Regions from separate parts of the Pseudactinotalea sp. Z1732 genome, predicted to be linked through region 1. Evidence: predicted binding sites of a transcription regulator. Region 1 holds the regulator's gene; each other region holds the start of a gene.
What was found. The regulator HrcA, encoded in region 1, represses chaperone genes, less so after heat shock. The targets are predictions, from matches to a motif close to TTNGCACTCGNNNNNNNCGAGTGCNAA.
Positions count from the first base shown of each region.

Region 2: groES (co-chaperone GroES) is a predicted target of HrcA. The motif match lies at 2,243-2,269, and genes of this name have one in related genera.
Region 3: groL (chaperonin GroEL) is a predicted target of HrcA. The motif match lies at 2,651-2,677, and genes of this name have one in related genera.
Region 4: ACPL7H_RS02350 (DUF4209 domain-containing protein) is a predicted target of HrcA. The motif match lies at 2,562-2,588, and genes of this name have one in related genera.

Region 1 is NZ_JBMPQC010000002.1:232,178-236,761, reverse strand. Features, by position in the region: gene ACPL7H_RS04925 (PhoH family protein) at 1-734, opposite strand, end outside; gene dnaJ (molecular chaperone DnaJ) at 848-1,966, opposite strand; gene hrcA (heat-inducible transcriptional repressor HrcA) at 1,991-3,019, opposite strand; gene ACPL7H_RS04910 (DUF3097 domain-containing protein) at 3,205-4,077, shown strand; gene ACPL7H_RS04905 (hypothetical protein) at 4,085-4,584, opposite strand, start outside.
Region 2 is NZ_JBMPQC010000003.1:79,226-83,809, reverse strand. Features, by position in the region: gene ACPL7H_RS07640 (glutamate--cysteine ligase) at 1-961, opposite strand, end outside; gene ACPL7H_RS07635 (class I SAM-dependent methyltransferase) at 966-2,180, opposite strand; gene groES (co-chaperone GroES) at 2,418-2,714, shown strand; gene ACPL7H_RS07625 (WhiB family transcriptional regulator) at 2,812-3,102, opposite strand; gene ACPL7H_RS07620 (MerR family transcriptional regulator) at 3,383-4,495, shown strand; gene guaB (IMP dehydrogenase) at 4,523-4,584, shown strand, end outside.
Region 3 is NZ_JBMPQC010000020.1:12,599-17,182, reverse strand. Features, by position in the region: gene ACPL7H_RS18435 (DUF4031 domain-containing protein) at 1-710, shown strand, start outside; gene groL (chaperonin GroEL) at 873-2,501, opposite strand; gene ACPL7H_RS18425 (phytoene desaturase family protein) at 2,834-4,318, opposite strand; gene ACPL7H_RS18420 (glycoside hydrolase family 15) at 4,566-4,584, shown strand, end outside.
Region 4 is NZ_JBMPQC010000001.1:493,058-497,641, forward strand. Features, by position in the region: gene ACPL7H_RS02335 (hypothetical protein) at 1-277, opposite strand, end outside; gene ACPL7H_RS02340 (ABC transporter ATP-binding protein) at 274-1,206, opposite strand; gene ACPL7H_RS02345 (hypothetical protein) at 1,718-2,284, shown strand; gene ACPL7H_RS02350 (DUF4209 domain-containing protein) at 2,698-4,584, shown strand, end outside.

The DNA.
Region 1 (4,584 bases):
TCGTCCAGGATGATGAAGGCATCGTTCAGCGTACGGCCACGCATATAGGCCAGCGGCGCCACCTCGATGGTGCCGGCCGCCATCAGCCGCGGGATGGACTCGGGGTCAAGCATGTCGTGCAGGGCGTCGTAGAGCGGGCGCAGGTACGGGTCGATCTTGTCGTTCAGGCTGCCGGGCAGGAATCCCAGCCGCTCCCCCGCCTCCACCGCGGGCCGGGTCAGCACGATCCGGTTCACCTGCTTGGCCTGCAGCGCCTGGACGGCCTTGGCCATCGCCAAGTAGGTCTTTCCGGTGCCGGCCGGCCCGATCCCGAACACCACCGTGTTGGCGTCGATGGCCTCCACGTACTGCTTCTGTCCCAGCGTCTTGGGCCGGATGGTGCGCCCGCGGCTGGACAGGATGTTCATGGTCAGCACCTCGGCGGGGCGTTCCATGGTCGCGGCGGTCAGGATCGTGATTGCCCGCTCCACCGCGTCGGCGGTGAGCGGCTGGGCCGAGGAGGCGATCTGCGTCAGTTCATCGATGAGCCGCTTGGCCAGGTCCACATCGCCCTTGGGGCCACTGAGCGCGATCTGGTTCCCGCGCACGTGCACATCGAGGCCGGGGAACCCCTCCTCCACGGCACGGAGCACCTCATCTCGCTGACCGAGCAGGGCCACCATCGGGACGTGCGCCGGTACGGTGACCTCCTCGCGGACATGGCCGGGTTGCGGTTCAAGGGTGGGATCGGTCATGGGCCGGGCCGTCGCCCAGGGTCTCCTTGCTCGGACGGGGTCCACACATCGTGGGGACCGGACACTGCGGAGTCTACGAGATCGACCGATCCGGCCGTGGTCTGGCCCTCGGGTCAGCGTCCGGAGAAGCGGTCCCGCAGCCGTGAGAACATCCCGGAGCCGGCCGGGGCCAGCCGCCCCTGCGGGCGTTCCTCACCGCGCTCGGCGGCCAGGTCCTTGAGTAGCCCCTCCTGGGTCTCGTCCAGCCCGGTGGGCACCCTGACCTGGATGTGTACGTGCAGGTCACCGCGGCGGCCACCACTGCTGAGCACACCCACGCCCAGTCCGCGCAGGGTCAGGACCTCCTCGGGCTGGGTGCCGGCACGCACGTCGATGTCCTGGTCGCCGTCGAGGGTCTCGATGGTCAGCACCGTGCCCAGCGCCGCGGCCGTCATCGGCAGTTCCACCGTGCAGTGCAGATCGTTGCCGCGGCGGGTGAACGTCGGGTGGGACTTCTCCCGGATCTCCACGTACAGGTCACCAGGGGGTCCACCGCCCGGACCGGTCTCACCCTGACCGGTGAGTTTGATCCGGGTGCCCTCGTCCACCCCGGCGGGGATGTTGATGTTGATGGTGCGGCGGGAGCGGACGCGACCCTCGCCGGAGCACTCGGCGCACGGGTGCTCGATCACGGAGCCGAAGCCCTGGCAGGCCGCGCACGCCTGGCTGGTCATCACATTGCCGAGGAAGGAGCGGGCTACCCGCTGCACCGAACCGCGGCCCCCGCACATGTCACAGGTGCGCGGACCCGTCCCGGGCGCACAGCAGGTGCCGTGGCAGGTTTGACAGACCACGGCGGTGTCCACCTCGAGGTCCTTGGTCACCCCGAAGGTGGCCTCCTCCAGCGTGACGGTGACCCGCAGCAGCGCGTCCTGGCCGCGCCGGGCCCGCGGGGTGGGGCCACGCTGGCCGCCGCCACCGGCAGCGGCGGAGAAGAAGTCGAAGATGTCGGAGAACGGGAAGTCCCCACCGCCACCGCCGTTCATCCCACCCAGTCCGCCGGCGTCGTACTGGCGACGCTTGTCCGGATTGGACAGCACGTCATGGGCGGCGGCGATGTCCTTGAACTTCTCGGCACCATCCGCTCCGGCCACGTCGGGATGGTGCTGGCGCGCCAACTTACGGTAGGCGCGCTTGATCTCCTCGGTACTGGCGTCGCGTTCGACACCGAGAACGGCGTAGTAGTCGCTCACTGATCGCTTTCTTGACTCATCGACTCAGGCGGACAGGATCCTGGACAGGTAACGCGCCACGGCGCGGACCGTGGCCATCGTGGTGGGGTAATCCATGCGGGTCGGGCCCAGGACCCCCACCTGGGCGATCGCCTGGCTTCCGGTCCCACCGTAACCCCCCGCGACCACGGAGGTCTCGGACAGGTGCTCGGAGGAGGTCTCGCGACCGATCCGTACCGCCGGCGAGGCACCGGAGGCGTCCTCGGCCATCTCCGAGAGCAACCGCAACAGCACCACCTGCTCCTCCAGTGCCTCCAGGACCGGTGAGATGGTGCGGGTGAAGTCGGTGTCGGATCGGGCCAGGTTCGCCGTCCCGGCCATCACGATCCGATCCTCGACGTCCTCCCCGACGGTATCCAGCACCGCGCTCACCACCTCGGCGACCATGGCCCGCTCCTCGGGGTCGAAGACGTTCTCCAGATCGGTCAGTGCGCTGCGCAGCCCGGGCAGTTCCCGGCCGGCACCCAGGGCGTTGATCCGGGCCCGCAGTTCCCCGAGCACCGCCGCATCCATCGCCTCGGGCATCGCCACCATGCGCTGTTCCACGCGCCCGGTGTCGGTGATGATGACCACCATCAACCGGGTAGCCGAGACGGGGATCAGTTCGACGTGGCGCAGGGCCGACCGGCGCAGAGAGGGGTATTGCACCACGGCCACCTGCTGGGTGAACTGGGCGAGCAGTCGCACGCTGCGCTCCAGCACGTCGTCGAGGTCCACCGCGCCCTCGAGGAAACCGGCGATGGCACGGCGCTCAGCCACCGATAGGGGCTTGAGCGCGGCGATCTGATCCACGAAGAACCGGTAACCCTTGTCGGTGGGGATCCGGCCGGCCGAGGTGTGCGGCTGGGCGATGTAGCCACCGTCCTCCAGCGCCGCCATGTCATTGCGGATCGTCGCCGGTGACACGCCGAGGTTGTGCCGTTCCACGAGGTTGCGGGACCCGACCGGCTCACGGGATCGCACGTAGTCCTGCACGATCGCGCGCAGTACCTCCAGTTGACGTTCCGAACTCATCCCGGGCCTCCTCTCCGCGTGGTCCCTCATCATGCGCCTCATGGTCGGCACCGGCGCCCCGAGGGCCCTTGGTGCCGTGATCGACCGCCACCGGCGGCAGTGTGGATCAGCACTCACCGGTTTCGAGTGCCAATTCTACGCGTCGCTGCGCCGAATACCCCAGCGATGTGCGTAGCCTCACCCGGATGAGCCCTTCGCAGTATCCAGGATTCGATCGTTACGGCACCGACGTGCTCTCCGCCGACCCCCACCCGGTCGCCGCACCGGTGCCCAAGGTCCCGGCCCAGGTGGGCCTGGTGGTGGAGGACGCCGAGACAGGCTTCACCGGTGCGGTGGTGCGGGTGGAGAAGTCCGGCGGGATGGTCGTGGTGGTACTGGCCGACCGGCACGAGAAGGAGCGGGCGTTCCGGCTCGGGCCCGGGTTCTGGGTGGACGGTAAGCCGGTGCACCTGGTCCTCCCACCGGCCAGTGCTCGGACTACCCGGGCCCGCACCGCCTCGGGTTCTCGCGCCGTGACCGGCGCCCGGGCTCGGGTGGCCCGGGCTTCCCGGATCTGGGTGGAGGGACGCCACGACGCTGAACTGATCGAGAAGGTCTGGGGCGAGGACCTGCGCCTGGAGGGAGTCGTCGTGGAGATGCTCGACGGCGTGGATCACCTTGCCCGCGCCGCAGCCGACTTCGCGCCCGGTCCGCACCGGCGCCTGGGGGTGCTGGTGGACCATCTGGTGCCGGGATCGAAGGAGTCCCGGATAGCGGCCGAGGCGATGCGCGCATGCGGCGCGCAGAACCTGCTGGTGCTGGGGCACCCGTACGTGGACGTGTGGCAGGCGGTCAAGCCCGCCCGGCTCGGGCTGACCCAGTGGCCCTCGGTGCCACGGGGCGTCGACATCAAGGTCGGCACCCTGACGGCACTGGGTTGGCCGGCCGAGACCCAGGCCGATGTCGCGCGTGGCTGGAAACGCATCCTGGGCCGGGTGCGGTCCTACCAGGACCTGGAGCCGGCACTGCTGGGCCGGGTGGAGGAACTGGTCGACTTCGTCAGCGCAGGTCCCCAATGACGGGCGCTCAGCCGCGGAACAGGGTGAACACCCAGTAGCCGATCAGCACCCCGGCCGGGCCCGCCGCGGCGATCAGCACGCTGCGCCGCACCACCGCACCGGCCTGCCAACTCAGCACGGCGGCCGCCGCGATCAGCACCACGATGGCCGCCGAGACCACCGGGGGCCACGCGCCCAGCCCCACGATCGCGGCCAGGCCCAGGACCAGCCCGATCAGGATCGGCATCAGCATCCACGCCGCTTGCTCCGGGACTTCCGGACCGGACCGTTCCTGATCCGCACCGGAGGGTTGGGCAGCGCCCGCGTCACCGGGTGCGCCATCGGGCCGGGACGGTGCGCCGATGACGCCGGTCGTTGCCTCACCGGGTCCGGGCGCCAACGTCTGGTCGTCGCCGGCGTAGCCGGGACCGGGCGACTCGCCGGCCTCGGGCGGTTGCACCGGATCGATCCGGAAACCGCCCTCGGCGGCGGTGGGGTAGGCCGAGCGCAGCGGCGGGGCGGCAGCGT
Region 2 (4,584 bases), on a different contig from region 1:
CCTCCAGCACGTGCTGCAGGTGATCGGTCACCAGTTCCTCGCGGCCGTCGGCGTCCAGGATGATGATCGCCTCCAGGCCGTAGCGAGCCGCACGCCACTTGTTCTCGGCCAGGAACCATGGGGTGATCGCCGGCAGTGCCTCACCGGCATCGATCATCCGGGAGAAGTACTCCACCAGGCAGTGCGTCAGCGCTGTGATCGCGGCCAGTTCGGTGGCGTTGGACAGCCCGTCGCAGATGCGCATCTCGATGGTGCCGAACTGCGGCGCCGGCCGCAGGTCCCAGCGCACCTCGGTGAAGTCCTCGATCACGCCGGTGTGCAGCATGTCGGCCACGTACCGCTCCAGTTGCGCCCAGGTGCGGATCTCGGTGAACGGGAGCCCCGCCGTCGGCAACTGTTGGAACAGGAGTGACCGGTTCGAGGCGTATCCGGTGTCGCGGCCGGACCAGTACGGCGAGGAGGCCGACAGCGCCAGCAGATGCGGGTAGAAGGTGAGCAGTGCCCCCAGGATCGGCAGCACCTTGTCCCGGTCCTCGATGCCGACGTGCACGTGCACCCCGTAGATGAGCATCTGGCGGCCCCACCACTGGGTGCGATCGATCAGGGTGGCGTAGCGCTCCTTGTCGGTGACCTTCTGGCCGCCCCAGTCTGCGAACGGGTGGGTGCCCGCGCACATCAGGTCCACCCGCAGCGGATCGGTGATCGAACGCACCAGGTCCACCGAGCCGGACAGATCGGCCATCGCCTCCGGGGTGGTCCGGCACACCCCGGTGACCACCTCGACCGTGTTCAGGAGTAGTTCCTGGCGGATGGTCGGGTGCTGGGAGCCGTCGTCCGGGGCGACCGCGTCGAGCACCGTCTGGGCTACTTGGCGCAGGTCTCCGGAGTCGGCGTCGACCATCGCCAGTTCCCACTCAACCCCCAGGCTGGACCGGGACGAGGGGGCGAACTCAAGCGTCACGCCCTCATTCTCGTCCCGCGGTCTCGAGCGGGTCCACCACGAGCACCGATTGCTCACCCTGTAGACGGGTGAGCACGATCGTGGCGGAGGCGTCGCCGGAGAGTTGCAGTTGCTGACGCAACTGCTCGGGGACGACGGCGGTGCCGCGCTTCTTGATGGTCACCCGCCCCACGTTCCGGTCGCGCAGGTAGGCCCGGAGGCGTTTCAAGCCGAAGCCGAAATGGTCCAGCACGCGGTAACTGCGGGCGAAGGGAGTGGTTACCGCCTGGGCGGTCGTGATGTAAGCGATCGAGGGATCCACCAGGTGGCCGCCCAGCTGGTCGGCGACGTCGGCGACCAGTCCGGCGCGGATGATCGCCCCGTCGGGTTCGTGCAGGTAGGCGGCGAGGCGGCCGTCGGGCGCCTGGGTCGCGCGGGCATCGGCATCTCCGGACCACCCGAGGTGGTGCGTACCGGCGTCGGTGAGCAGGATCGCGCTGCGGCCGGCACCCTCGGTGGCGAGGCGACCGAACCACAGGCCGGCCTCCACCACCGCTCCGTTCACCGAGACCCATTGGGCGTGGGTGTGGCTGGGCAGCGCGGTGTAGGGGATCCCGGGCGCGACCTTGATGCCCAGGTCGGGAGTCGTGTCGGCCAGGGCGAGCACCGTGTCCAGGTCGGGGGAGTAGGACTTGGGATCGAACACGCGGTTGCCGCGCCGGGTGCGCCGGGCAGGGTCGGCGAAGATCGCGTCCACGCCTTCGGCCACCAGGTCCAGGTCCAGGCCATCGGCGTGGCGCACCTGAGCTTCGGGGAAGGCCCGCAGATTCATCTGGGCGCAGGCGGCGGTGGCCTCATCCTTCTCGATCGCCAGCACCCGCAGGCCCAGGCCCGCCATCGCCAGGGAGTCCGCGCCCAGACCGCAGCCCAGATCGGCCACGAGGCTGGCCCCGGCCCCGGCGTAACGGCGCGCATGCAGCGCGGCCACCTCGAGCCGGGTGGCCTGCTCCAGCCCTTCGGCGGTGAGCAGCATGCCGGAGGCGAACTCGCCGAACTTCTCGACCGCCTTGGCGCGTAGCCTGGACTGGGTCAGGGCGGCCGCCACCAGGTCCGGGTCCAATCCCCGGGCGCGCAAGCCCTCGGAGATGCGCAGGGCTGCGTCCTCCGAGTACGGGGGGAGTTGGCCGAGCAGCGCCCAACCCTCCGGGGTGAGCAGGCGCGCGAGCGCGGCAGGATCCATACTCACGATTCTGCCAGGGTGCACGAGTGCAGCGGTTCGGTGGAGCGACGTGGACCACATGATTAGCACTCACCTTGACCGAGTGCTAACGGCGATCTAGATTGGACCCCGAGGGGCCCCACCCGGGGTCCCGACCGTTCACCAGCGGTGCATGTCCGACCCCCGCGACGGCGGAGGTGCGTAGTTGGTAGCGGTCCATTGTCCTGGTTCCCATCACATGCGAAGGGGAGGTCCGTAGTGTCGGTCTCCATCAAGCCGCTCGAGGATCGGATCGTCGTCAAGACGCTCGAGGCCGAGCAGACCACCGCGTCCGGTCTGGTTATCCCGGACACCGCCAAGGAGAAGCCCCAGGAGGGCGAAGTCCTGGCGGTGGGCCCGGGCCGGATCGATGACAACGGCAACCGCGTCCCGTTGGACGTCACGGTTGGCGACAAGGTCGTCTACAGCAAGTACGGCGGCACCGAGGTCAAGTACGGCGGTGAGGATCTGCTGATCCTCTCGGCACGCGACGTTCTGGCGATCGTCGAGAAGTGACCCGCCGCTAGCGGCTGCGGCTGCTGAGCAAACACCGAGCCCCGGTTCCCTTCAGTGGGAACCGGGGCTCGGTCGCGTTCGGGCGTCCGGGAGGAACTCAGCTGGCGGCGGGCATCCGGGCGGCCAGGATGTCGGTGCGCTCGTCCTCGGTGAGTCCGCCCCAGACGCCGTAGGGTTCGCGCACCTTCAGGGCGTGCTCACGGCACTGCTGGATCACCGGGCACTCGGCGCAGATCGCCTTGGCGTTGGCGTCGCGGCGACGCCTCGATGCGCCGCGCTCGCCTTCGGGGTGGAAGAACTGCTCGGAGCCGGTTGCCCGGCACGCGCCTTCGTACTGCCACTCCCAACGTTCCATGACGGGTCCGGGGAGTCTAGATAGTTCGGCCATCTCAGTCCTTCCATCGGTGGTGGATGAGTTCAACGAGACACACGCTACAACCGCGCCAGAGGTTATTCAAGGGTGATGCGCAAACTATTCGAAGCATTCGTAGATTGTTCAGTGGCGCTCGACGCTTGTTCATGCGTGCGAGTCAACTTGTTCAAAACTGATCCGCCGCCTAGTCTCTAGGGCAGGAATGGCCCGTGCGCGGGCTCGGACAGGTCGCCCGCGTGGGGTCGGTCCGGACAAGTCGCCCGTGGGGGGCCCTGACAGGAAGGGGAGGTGCGCGGTGTCATCAACGTCGCCGGGGCCCCCGGAGGATCTTGGCGACGGCATCCGGTTGACGGTTGCCGGGGTCGCGGCCCGCCTGGGAGTGGCCGCTCCCACGCTGCGTACCTGGGCCCGGCGGTACGGACTGGGACCATCCGGTCACGTGGCCGGCAGTCACCGCCGGTACGAGGCATCCGACCTGGCCAGGCTGGAGACGATGCGCCGCCTCACCTTGGAGGGTGTGGCACCGGCAGATGCCGCCGAAATTGCGCTGCGGGGCACCGATGTGTCCGACGGTGCGGCGAAAGCCGGCGAACCGGACGCGAGGAACGGTGCGGCACCAGCCGGGGAACCGGACGCGAGGAACGGTGCCGCACCAGCCGGGGAACCGGACGCGAGGAACGGCGCCGCACCAGCCGGCGGTCCTGGCTCGGCCGAAGACACCACGCCCGCTGCTGGTCAGCCTGCGCAGAACGGCCGGAAGGGTCATGCGCCGGCTGGGGCCGGGCCGGAGGACGAGGAGCCCATGGTGGCCGACCCGCTCACCGTGGCCGCGGCTGCGGTCGACGGGGATCATCGGCGGCTGGCGCGACTGATCAGGCGAGCCGGACGTGAGCACGGTCTGCTGGACGGTTGGCTGATGGCGGTGCGCCCCGCGATCGAGATGGTCGCCCAGCGCCCGCAGCCGGATCGCCCGGGGCGCGACCCGGAACGGCTGTTGCGTGCCCAGATGCTGACCGTGCTCGCCGAGGCCAGCTCCGAGCCGGAGCCGGATCGGATCCAGGCGTTGGTGCAGTGCGTGCCGTCGATGAGTACCGACGCCCACGTGCTCGCCACCGAGATGACGCTGCGTGGAGCGCACGTTCGGGTGGCGCATCAGCGCCTGGAGGCCGATGGCGGGCAGGCGCTGCTGGACCTGGTAGCCCGCCAGCAGGGAGTGTTGACAGTCATCCTGGGGGAGTCCGAGATCGCAGAGAACCTGGTGCGGGTGCTGTGCGAGCGGGGCGATGAGGTCTTCCTGATCGCCCTCACCGACACCATCGCCCCCCGGGACGGCCTGCACCGCGCCCGCACCCTCAGCGGGGCGCTGCATGAGATCATGAGCCTCCTCACCCAGACCGCTCGATCCTAGATCGCGACGGCCACGTAGACTTGGGGTGTGACCGAACCTCAGCCCGCCGCCACCGCCCCTGATCCCTTCGCGTTCGTCGGACTGACCTA
Region 3 (4,584 bases), on a different contig from region 1:
GCGACCGCCCCGAGACGCTGCGTCGCGTGCTGAGCGCGTTCTGGGGCAGCACGGTCGAACGCTGGCAGGACAGGCCCGACGACGACGTAACTCACCGTGGCGCGTCAGGTCCAGTACCGGCGGCAGTTGCCCTGGGCGCGGATCTGATCGAACGCTGGGCGCAGCCGCACCGGCGCTATCACGACCTGCGCCATCTACGTGATGTGCTCGCGGCCCTGGACCTGCTGTGCGACCCGGATCCTGCCCCGCTGCCAGTGGTGCTGGCCGCCTGGTTCCACGACGCGGTCTACGACGGTGTCCCCGGTGAGGACGAGCAGGCCAGCGCCGACCTGGCCCGCGCCGAACTCGGGCCCGAGGCGCTGGGTCCCGAGGCCCTCCCGAGCGACCGCATCGAGGAAGTCGCCCGACTGGTACTCCTCACCCGCACCCACTCCCCCGAACCGGGTGACCACCACGGCGCACTGCTCTGCGATGCCGACTTGGCCGTCCTCGCCCGCGAGGCGACCGGATACCGGCGCTACGCCCGCGACGTGCGCGCGGAGTACTCCCACGTGCCGCACGCCGACTTCATCAAGGGGCGCACCGCCGTCGTCCGCCATCTGCTGGAACTGGAGCCCCTCTACCGCACTGACCGAGGCCGGGAGTTGTGGCAGGAGGCGGCCCGGGCGAACCTGCGCGCCGAACTGGCCACCCTCACCTCCACGCCCTGAGCACAGCACCCCCTGTGCGCGACCCCCGTGCGCGAGTCCGCTCAATGTCGCGTCGATCCTGGCCAGCAACGATCCCGTCAGAAACCACAACGGCCCCCGATCCACGAGGGATCGGGGGCCGTGTGTGTTTCAGCTGGTCAGCCGAGCATCTGATCGGTCAGATCAGAAGCCCATGCCGCCCATGTCCGGCTCGCCACCGCCGGCCGGGGCCGAGGGCGGCTCCGGCTTGTCGGCCACGATGGCCTCGGTGGTGAGGAACAGACCGGCGATCGAGGAGGCGTTCTGCAGTGCAGAGCGGGTCACCTTGACCGGGTCGGCGATGCCTGCGGCGAGCAGGTCCTCGTACTCACCGGTGGCGGCGTTCAGGCCGTGGTTGTTCTCCAACCCACGCACCCGCTCCACCACGACGCCGCCCTCGAGGCCGGCGTTCACGGCGATCTGCTTCAGCGGCGCGTCCACGGCCACCTTGACGATGTTCGCCCCGGTCGCCTCGTCCGCTTCGAGGGTCAGGCCCTCGAACGCCCGGGCGGCGGCCTGGATCAGGGCCACGCCACCACCGGCGACGATGCCCTCTTCCACAGCAGCCTTGGCGTTACGCACGGCGTCCTCGATGCGGTGCTTGCGCTCCTTGAGCTCCACCTCCGTGGCGGCACCCGCACGGATGACGGCCACACCACCGGCGAGCTTGGCCAGGCGCTCCTGGAGCTTCTCGCGGTCGTAGTCGGAGTCGGAGTTCTCGATCTCGGCGCGGATCTGGTTGACCCGGCCCTCGATCGCGTCGGCCTCGCCGGCACCCTCGACGATCGTGGTCTCGTCCTTGGTGACAACCACCTTGCGGGCCTGGCCCAGCATGTCCAGGGTGGCGTTCTCCAGGGACAGACCCACGGTCTCGGAGATGACCTGACCACCGGTGAGGATGGCCATGTCGTTCAGCATCGCCTTGCGGCGGTCACCGAAGCCGGGGGCCTTGACGGCCACGGACTTGAAGGTGCCACGGATCTTGTTCACCACCAGGGTCGCCAGGGCTTCGCCCTCGACGTCCTCGGAGATGATGATCAGCGGCTTGCCGGACTGGATGACCTTCTCCAGCAGCGGCAGCAGGTCCTTGACGTTGGTGATCTTGGACTCCACCAGCAGCACGTAGGCGTCCTCGAGGACGGCCTCCTGACGCTCCTGGTCGGTCACGAAGTATGCGGACAGGAAGCCCTTGTCGAAGCGCATACCCTCGGTCAGCTCGAGCTCCAGGCCCAGGGCCTGGGACTCCTCGACGGTGATGACACCCTCGTTGCCGACCTTGTCCATGGCCTCGGCGATCAGTTCACCGATGGCCGGGTCACCGGCGGAGATCCCCGCGGTGGCGGCGATCTGCTCCTTGGTCTCGATCTCGGTGGCGTTGCTGAGCAGCGACTCGGTCACGGCCTCAACGGCCTTCTCGATGCCGCGCTTCAGCGCGATCGGGTTGGCACCGGCGGCCACGTTGCGCAGGCCCTCGCGCACGAGCGCCTGGGCGAGCACGGTGGCGGTGGTGGTGCCGTCGCCGGCCACGTCATCGGTCTTCTTGGCGACCTCCTTGACGAGTTCAGCGCCGATCTTCTCGTACGGCTCGTCGAGCTCGATCTCCTTGGCGATGGACACGCCGTCGTTGGTGATCGTGGGGGCGCCCCACTTCTTCTCCAGAACGACGTTGCGGCCCCTGGGGCCGAGGGTGACCTTCACGGTATCGGCGAGGACGTTCAGTCCACGCTCCATACCGCGACGAGCCTCCTCGTCGAAAGCAATCATCTTTGCCATTCGGGTTTAATCCTCCTGCTGGCGGACGAAAGCCGGTTCGACGCCCGCGACGGACGATGCCCCGACATGCGTTCACGTCACGCATCCCGCGGCACCTCGTCTTACCGGCCACAGTTGTCACTCTCAGGTCGAGAGTGCTAACGCCATTATTGGCACTCTAGGGGTGAGAGTGCAAGCAGGATCGACGACGACGCAGGCCTTCGGTGCGGTATCTCACCTTTGGTCACACGCTCATCACGGCTGCTGCCGGGCTCGCTCTGCGCGGATCGTGCCGCCGTCTTGGACGAAATCGACGGGGCGAAGGGCACCCACTGGTTGCTGGGCCGGGTCTCTCACCGCGGCCCGAGACCGGGCATCTGATGGATCCCGAAGCGTTCCCGCAGCGCCCACCGGGCGCCATGGTGGCCGCACATCCCGTGAACCCCGGGGGCCGGTGGGGTGGCGGCTGAGCACAGATACACCCCGGGGATGCCCGCACGGTAGGGGTTGAGGCTTGTCAGGGGGGCACCGAGGATGCGGCGCAGATCCAGGGCACCGTTGCTGATGTCCCCGCCGACGTAGTTGGCGTTCGTCCGGCTCATCTGCGCCGCTGGGGTGCACCGGGCATCGACGACCACATCCCGGAAGCCCGGAGCGAACCGTTCGATCTGCGCCGTGACCGCTTCGGTGACGTCCGCCGTCGATCCGGCGGGCACGTGCGCGTAGGTCCACAGCGGCCGCAGTCCGTCCCGGCTGCGCGCGGGGTCAGCGACGGCGGGGTCGCTGAGCAGCACCATCGGCTGCTCAGCGTGTGCGCCGGCGGCCACCTGGGCCTCGGCGCGCACCATGTCCGCCCGCGAGCCGCCCACGTGCACGGTCCCGGCCCGCCCCACCGGGGCATCGCGCCAGGGCACCGGTTCGGAGAGCACGAAGTCGACCTTGGCGGCGGCATTGCCGTGCCGGTACCGGCGCAACCGGGTGGCGGTGCGGGGTGGGAGCCGGTCCCCCCAGATCCGCGCGATCGCGCCAGGTGTGGTGTCGAAGAGGTAGGACCGGGCACGTGGCAGTTGCCGGTAATCCTGGATCAGCGTGTCGGTGTGGATGGTCGCACCGTGGCTACGCAGATCCGCCACCATCGCGTTGGCGATCGCTCGGGACCCGCCCACCGGGAGCGCCCACCCGGAGGTGTGTGCCAGCAGGCCGAGCAGCAGTCCGAGGCCGGCGGGCGCAAGCCCGGGCATCCCGGCGATGCCGTGGGCGGCCACCCCGGTAAACAGGGCCGGGGCGGCGTCTGCCCGGAATCGGGTGTTCCATAGCGGGCTGCCCTGTTCCAGAACGCGCAGGCCGTAGTGCAGCGCGCCGAGGAGCCCGCTGGGGTTGCGCAGCGCGGCGGGGATGGCGCGCATGTCGGCCAGTCCGATCCCGAGGACCGCGGGCTCGTGCTGTACCAAGGGGCCGAACAGCGACCGCCAGGCGCCGCCGTCGGCCCCCAGGGCTGCTGCGGTGCGCTCCAGGTCGGTGTAGGCGAGGGCGGCGGGTTGGTCGTCGAGGGGCTGGGCGTAGGCAATCTCGGGGACGGTGAACTGCACCCCACGGGCCGGCAGGTCGAACTCGGCGAAGAACGGGCTGGCCAGGGCCAGGGGGTGCACCGCGGAGCAGATGTCGTGCTGCAGGTTGCCGGCCAGGCCAAGGTTCTCGGTACGCGCGCCCCCGCCGAGGGTGGGCTCGGCTTCGTACAGGTGCACATCCAGTCCGGCGCGGGCCATCGTGACCGCGGCGGCCAGGCCGTTCGGCCCGGAACCGACCACGACGACGTCGGTTACCGCTCGCTCGCCCATCGCCCTCCTACCGCTTCGGCCTTCGCTGGTGCCACTTCTTGGACAGCCGTCTGACCACCGCCCCGACCGACTCTCCGACCATCGCAGCATCCCACCTCGCCCCCACCCGCCGCACGTGCGCCCTGTGGGGCCGCACCCCCTCCGCAGCCCACCCCGCCGCACCTGCGCCCTGTGGCCAGCCGGCGATCCGGGCCGCACCCCCTCCGCAGCCCACCCGCTCGAGCGCTTCTCGTAGGATCGGGCGACCATGCACCGTCGCCCACTCA
Region 4 (4,584 bases), on a different contig from region 1:
CCAGCAGTACCCCGAGGAGCAAGATCGGGAACTGCGTGATCACGAGTGTGCTCGTGACGAAGTAGGCGAGGCTGCCGTACCCCTCGGGGCCGACCTGGGAGCCGATGCCGCTGAGGTAGACGAGTCCGGTGGTGAGCAGCACCATGACCGCGGCCGCCCACCGCGTGGAACGCAGGCCCCAGGCCTTGGACCACTCGGAGGCCAGGACGCGGCCGAAGGTAGCGCGTGGTCGCGTTGGCAGGCCGACGGGAGCGGGCAGGTCGGCGACGGTGCTCATCGGGTCTCTTCCGTCCGGGCCGGTGCCGTGGTCCGGTACTGCACGGCGTCGGCCGTCAGGACCAGGTATGCGTCTTCGAGGGTGCCCGACACGGTGGACAACTCGAGCAGGGTGACCCCGAGGTCCGCTGCGAGGGCGCCGACCGCCCCGGCGTCGGCGCCGGTGACCTCCAGCACGCCCGCCTGCGACATGACGACGGTGGCCCCGCGGTCCTCCAGCGCGCGGGCCAAAGGGCCGGGGTCCACCCCCCGGACCCGCACCACACCGGCGCCGGCCGTCGCGGCCACGAGCGTCTGCAGGTCCTCGTCGGCCAGCAGCCGCCCCTGTCCGATGACGATGACTCGGCCGGCGGTCTCGGTCAGTTCACTCATGAGGTGGGAGGACAGGAACACGGTCCGCCCTTCGGCGGCCAGGGCCCGCAGCAGATGACGGATCCACCGCACGCCGTCGGGGTCCAAGCCGTTGACCGGCTCGTCGAGGATGAGGGTGGCGGGGTCTCCCAGCAGGGCCGCGGCGACGCCCAGTCGCTGGCCCATGCCCAGTGAGAAGGTCCGGACCCGGTGACGGGCGACGGACTCCAGGCCGGCGAGACCGATCACCTGCTCGACGCGCGCCCGACCGATGCCGTGCGTGCGCGCCAGTCCCATCAGGTGGCCGAGCGCCGTGCGTCCGGGATGAGCGTTCCGGCCGTCGAGCATCGTGCCGACCTCCTGCAGCGGGGCGGGCAGGTCGGCGTACCGCTGCCCACCCACGGTGGCGGAACCGGACGTCGGCCTCTCCAGCCCGACGACCGCCCGGATCGTCGTCGACTTCCCGGCCCCGTTCGGTCCCAGGAAGCCGGTGACCGTGCCGGGCCGCACGGTGAAGGACAGGTCGTCCACCGCCGTCGCGGCGCCGTAGCGCTTGGTCAGGTGCGTCACCTCGATCATGTGCTCTGCTCCAGTTCCCACCGGCACTGCTGCCGGCGACACTGACGACGCTACGAGCGGCCGAGAGGGAGTAGAACGTCCCTGGCGACGAGATCGGGCGTGCCCCACCTCCTCCCCGGGGAGGAGGCGCACCCCTGGACCGATACCTGGGGTGGAGTCCCTCGTCGCGGCACTACGCGGATGCGGCATGACACGCCCTCGTGGCCCTGGAACCACGCTGGCCCGCCCCAGCCGATGCTGGACAGCGCCTGCCACGCCCGCTTGTTGCGGGGTCACCGAGAGCGCGTTCAGATAACGCCCCCTCACCGGTCACATCACCGGACTGGTCTAACGGGACGGCCCGGAATGAGCACGGACGTTGGCGCAGGTCAGCGGAGCGCTTCTGCGTTGAACGTTCGGCTTGCGAGACAGTCCGAAGCCGCAAACCCGAGACCCGGTGCCTTCCGCCACTATGCCGCCCGTGCGGTCCTGGTTCCGGTCGAGTGTCGGTGCTGTGCGGCACAATTTCGGCATGGTGCAAGACGTGATCCCGTGGCTGCTCGGTCCGGCAGGCATCGTCCTCGGATGGTGGCTGAATCAGCGCACGCTTCGCGGCGACGCGGAACGCCAGGCGCGAGAAGCAGAAGAAACCGCAGAGCGGCAACGGGTGCTCCAAGCGGTAGGACTTGCGCGCGACACCGCCGGGCTTATTCGATCGCTGCTTCACGGCATCTACGTGAAGGCGCAGTACCGACGAGCCCCCGAGGGCCTTTCAGAGATGATGGACGAGTTCAACCGCACGAAGGACAGGTTTCGTGGTGCCGTGCTCGCGCTCCGCGTGCTCGGTCCCTCGTGGGCTGTCGAGAAAGCGGAGCGCCTGGACGTGGAAATCAACAAGTTGTCCGAACTCGGGTTCGTTATGCAAAAGGGCATCAAGTCCGAGCACATGACAACTGTAAACGAGCAACTACCCGAGTTGGATCGCATGCTGCGCGACTACGTGAGCACCGTGAGCACCCACTACAACGACACGGCGTCCGACCTTCCTCCGCCTCCGGACATGGAGAAGGAGGGCCGCTGGCAGTCGATCGAGGAATGACGCCGCTTCGATGGTCAGAGTCAGTCCTCGCGATTAGTCTCCCTGAGTAAGTGTCGCAGCAGCGCGCAGGGGGTCGCGATAATGTCTTGGGTCATTCGCGGGTTGGAAGCGTTCGTCTGATTGCAGACAGCATCGCGGGGGCTCTCTGGTTCACCCGGAACTCGTCCGAGAGCGACGATCTCAAGCCGACATCGATGAGGGCCTGGCAAGAGGACCTGGCAGTGACCGGCTATGAGCCCGCCGACCCTGAGGACGCGTGCAGCAGTCCGTCCCGACCCTGGCCGTCGCTAGGCGCTGGCGCTGACTGACGTCCCGTAGGCCGATCATGCTGCTCGCGCCGAGGTTGTTCGGCACCTCGCGCATGGCCCGCCGGCCGCGCCGTATTCGTGCCGCGCCTTGCCTAGGGTTGAGGCATGGCCAACGACGATGACTCGACGACCCCGCCAGCATCCAGCACTTCCTGCCAGGCCGAGGAGGCGGCAGATGAGGTGCCCGATGCTTCCTGGTGGGAGGCTGTGAGCCAGAGCGAGGATGTCGCCGTCTTCGAGGCTGCGGAGGTGCTGCACTGTCTGCTCGCAGATCTGGCGCAACGCGCCCACGAGAGCGAGGGCAGCTCCTCGGTACGATCACGCACGCTGACTGCCATGGCGCGTGCCACCTCGGCGATGCTCAACCCGGATTCTTGGGACGAGCCGTTCTCTCCGGCCATGGAGTCAGGCGGATCGCGCACGGTTGTTCCCAGCGACCTCGACGCAGCCGAACTGACGCTCCTCGCACAGGCACTCCCTATCATCGAGCCGGTGGTGCTGCGCGCCAGGATCGCCGACGTTGTGTGGACCTACCGGTTCCCTCGCGATCCGACGGTGGCGCTCATGGCCGCCGATGCATACCTGGCGGTGCCGCTGACCTGGGATGCGTGGGTACGCTCTGGACATGACAGCTACCGCCGGGTCGTGGAACTGGCACGACGGCAAGGCAAGCCAGGCGCGGCCGTGTTGGAGAAACTCACGTCCACGTTGGTGGCCTTCCTCGCTGGCGACGGGGGCAACGGTTACCTCCAGGCACAAGTGTCCGAGGTCCTTCGGGGTGCTGGCAAGACCACCCCCGAACAGGCGCGTGCCCTGGGAGAGCGGTTGGAGGAGTTCGCGACACACACAACACGAGGAAGCCGGGCCGAGCGTGCGCTCCTGCGCGAAGCGTCCGCATGGTGGAACCGCGGCCAGCGTGATGAGGGCGCCTGCCGGTGCCAGGCCCTGGTTGCCGACTCGTACGCGACGGAAGCCGAGATGCGGATGGCGAGGGAGCGCTCCGCGCTCGGTGCAAGCGGGCCGCTGGAGAAGTCACTCGAAGCGCTGCGGTTGTTGCCGCGCAAGTACCGCACTGCCCATGGGCTTGAAGAGGTGATCAGCCAGCGACAACAATGGCTGCGGGAACTGCGCGAACTCTCGCTCGAGGAGATGAGCCCGCTCGAGCGAGAACCGATCGAGATCTATGAGTTCGTGAAGAAGGCTCAGAACCGAGTATCGGGCTTGGAGCGTCCCGCGGCCCTGCTCGCCCTTTCCCGAATTGCGACGCTGTTCGACCTCGATGAGCAGACGGAGTCTGCACGCAAACACCTTGCGAACGGCATCCTCCGGCTGCTGACTAGGTCCACGATGAGCGGGGACGGACGCAAGGTCAGCGTTGGGGCGGGTGACCCCGCATCTGAGCCGTCTGAACAGGAAATCATCGACGAGTTGGTGAGCCGCAACCATCATCGGATCGGGCTCGTCGTCCAAACTCTCATTGCACCGGCGCTCGAGGTCATCAGCACCGAGCACCGATTTGACCTGGCGTTCGTGGAATCAGTGTGCCGGGAGTCCCCGACGGTTCCCATTCGCCATGCCGGCCTGTGGGCGCGAGGCATCTGGCACGGACTCAACGGCGATATGCCCTCGGCGCTGTCGCTCCTGGTGCCGCAGATCGAGCAGATGGTGCGACTGCGGCTCAAGGCTCAAGGTCTCCATACGCTCAACATCGGCGACAACGGAGTTGAGACCGAAAAGGCGCTCGGCTCGCTTCTCGAGATGCCTGAGTCGAAGGTGTTCTTGGGTGAAAACCTCGCCTTCGAGTTGCAGTCGGTGCTGCTCGAACAGGTCGGGCCGAACTTGCGCAACGAGATCGCCCACGGACTCGTGACCGATGCAGCCCTGTGGGGAGCAGCCAGCGTCTACACCTGGTGGTTGTGCCTCCACATGGTGCTCGCGCCGTACGAGCTCAAGGACATCGGAGAGGAGTCCGGCGACCGATCTTCACGCGGA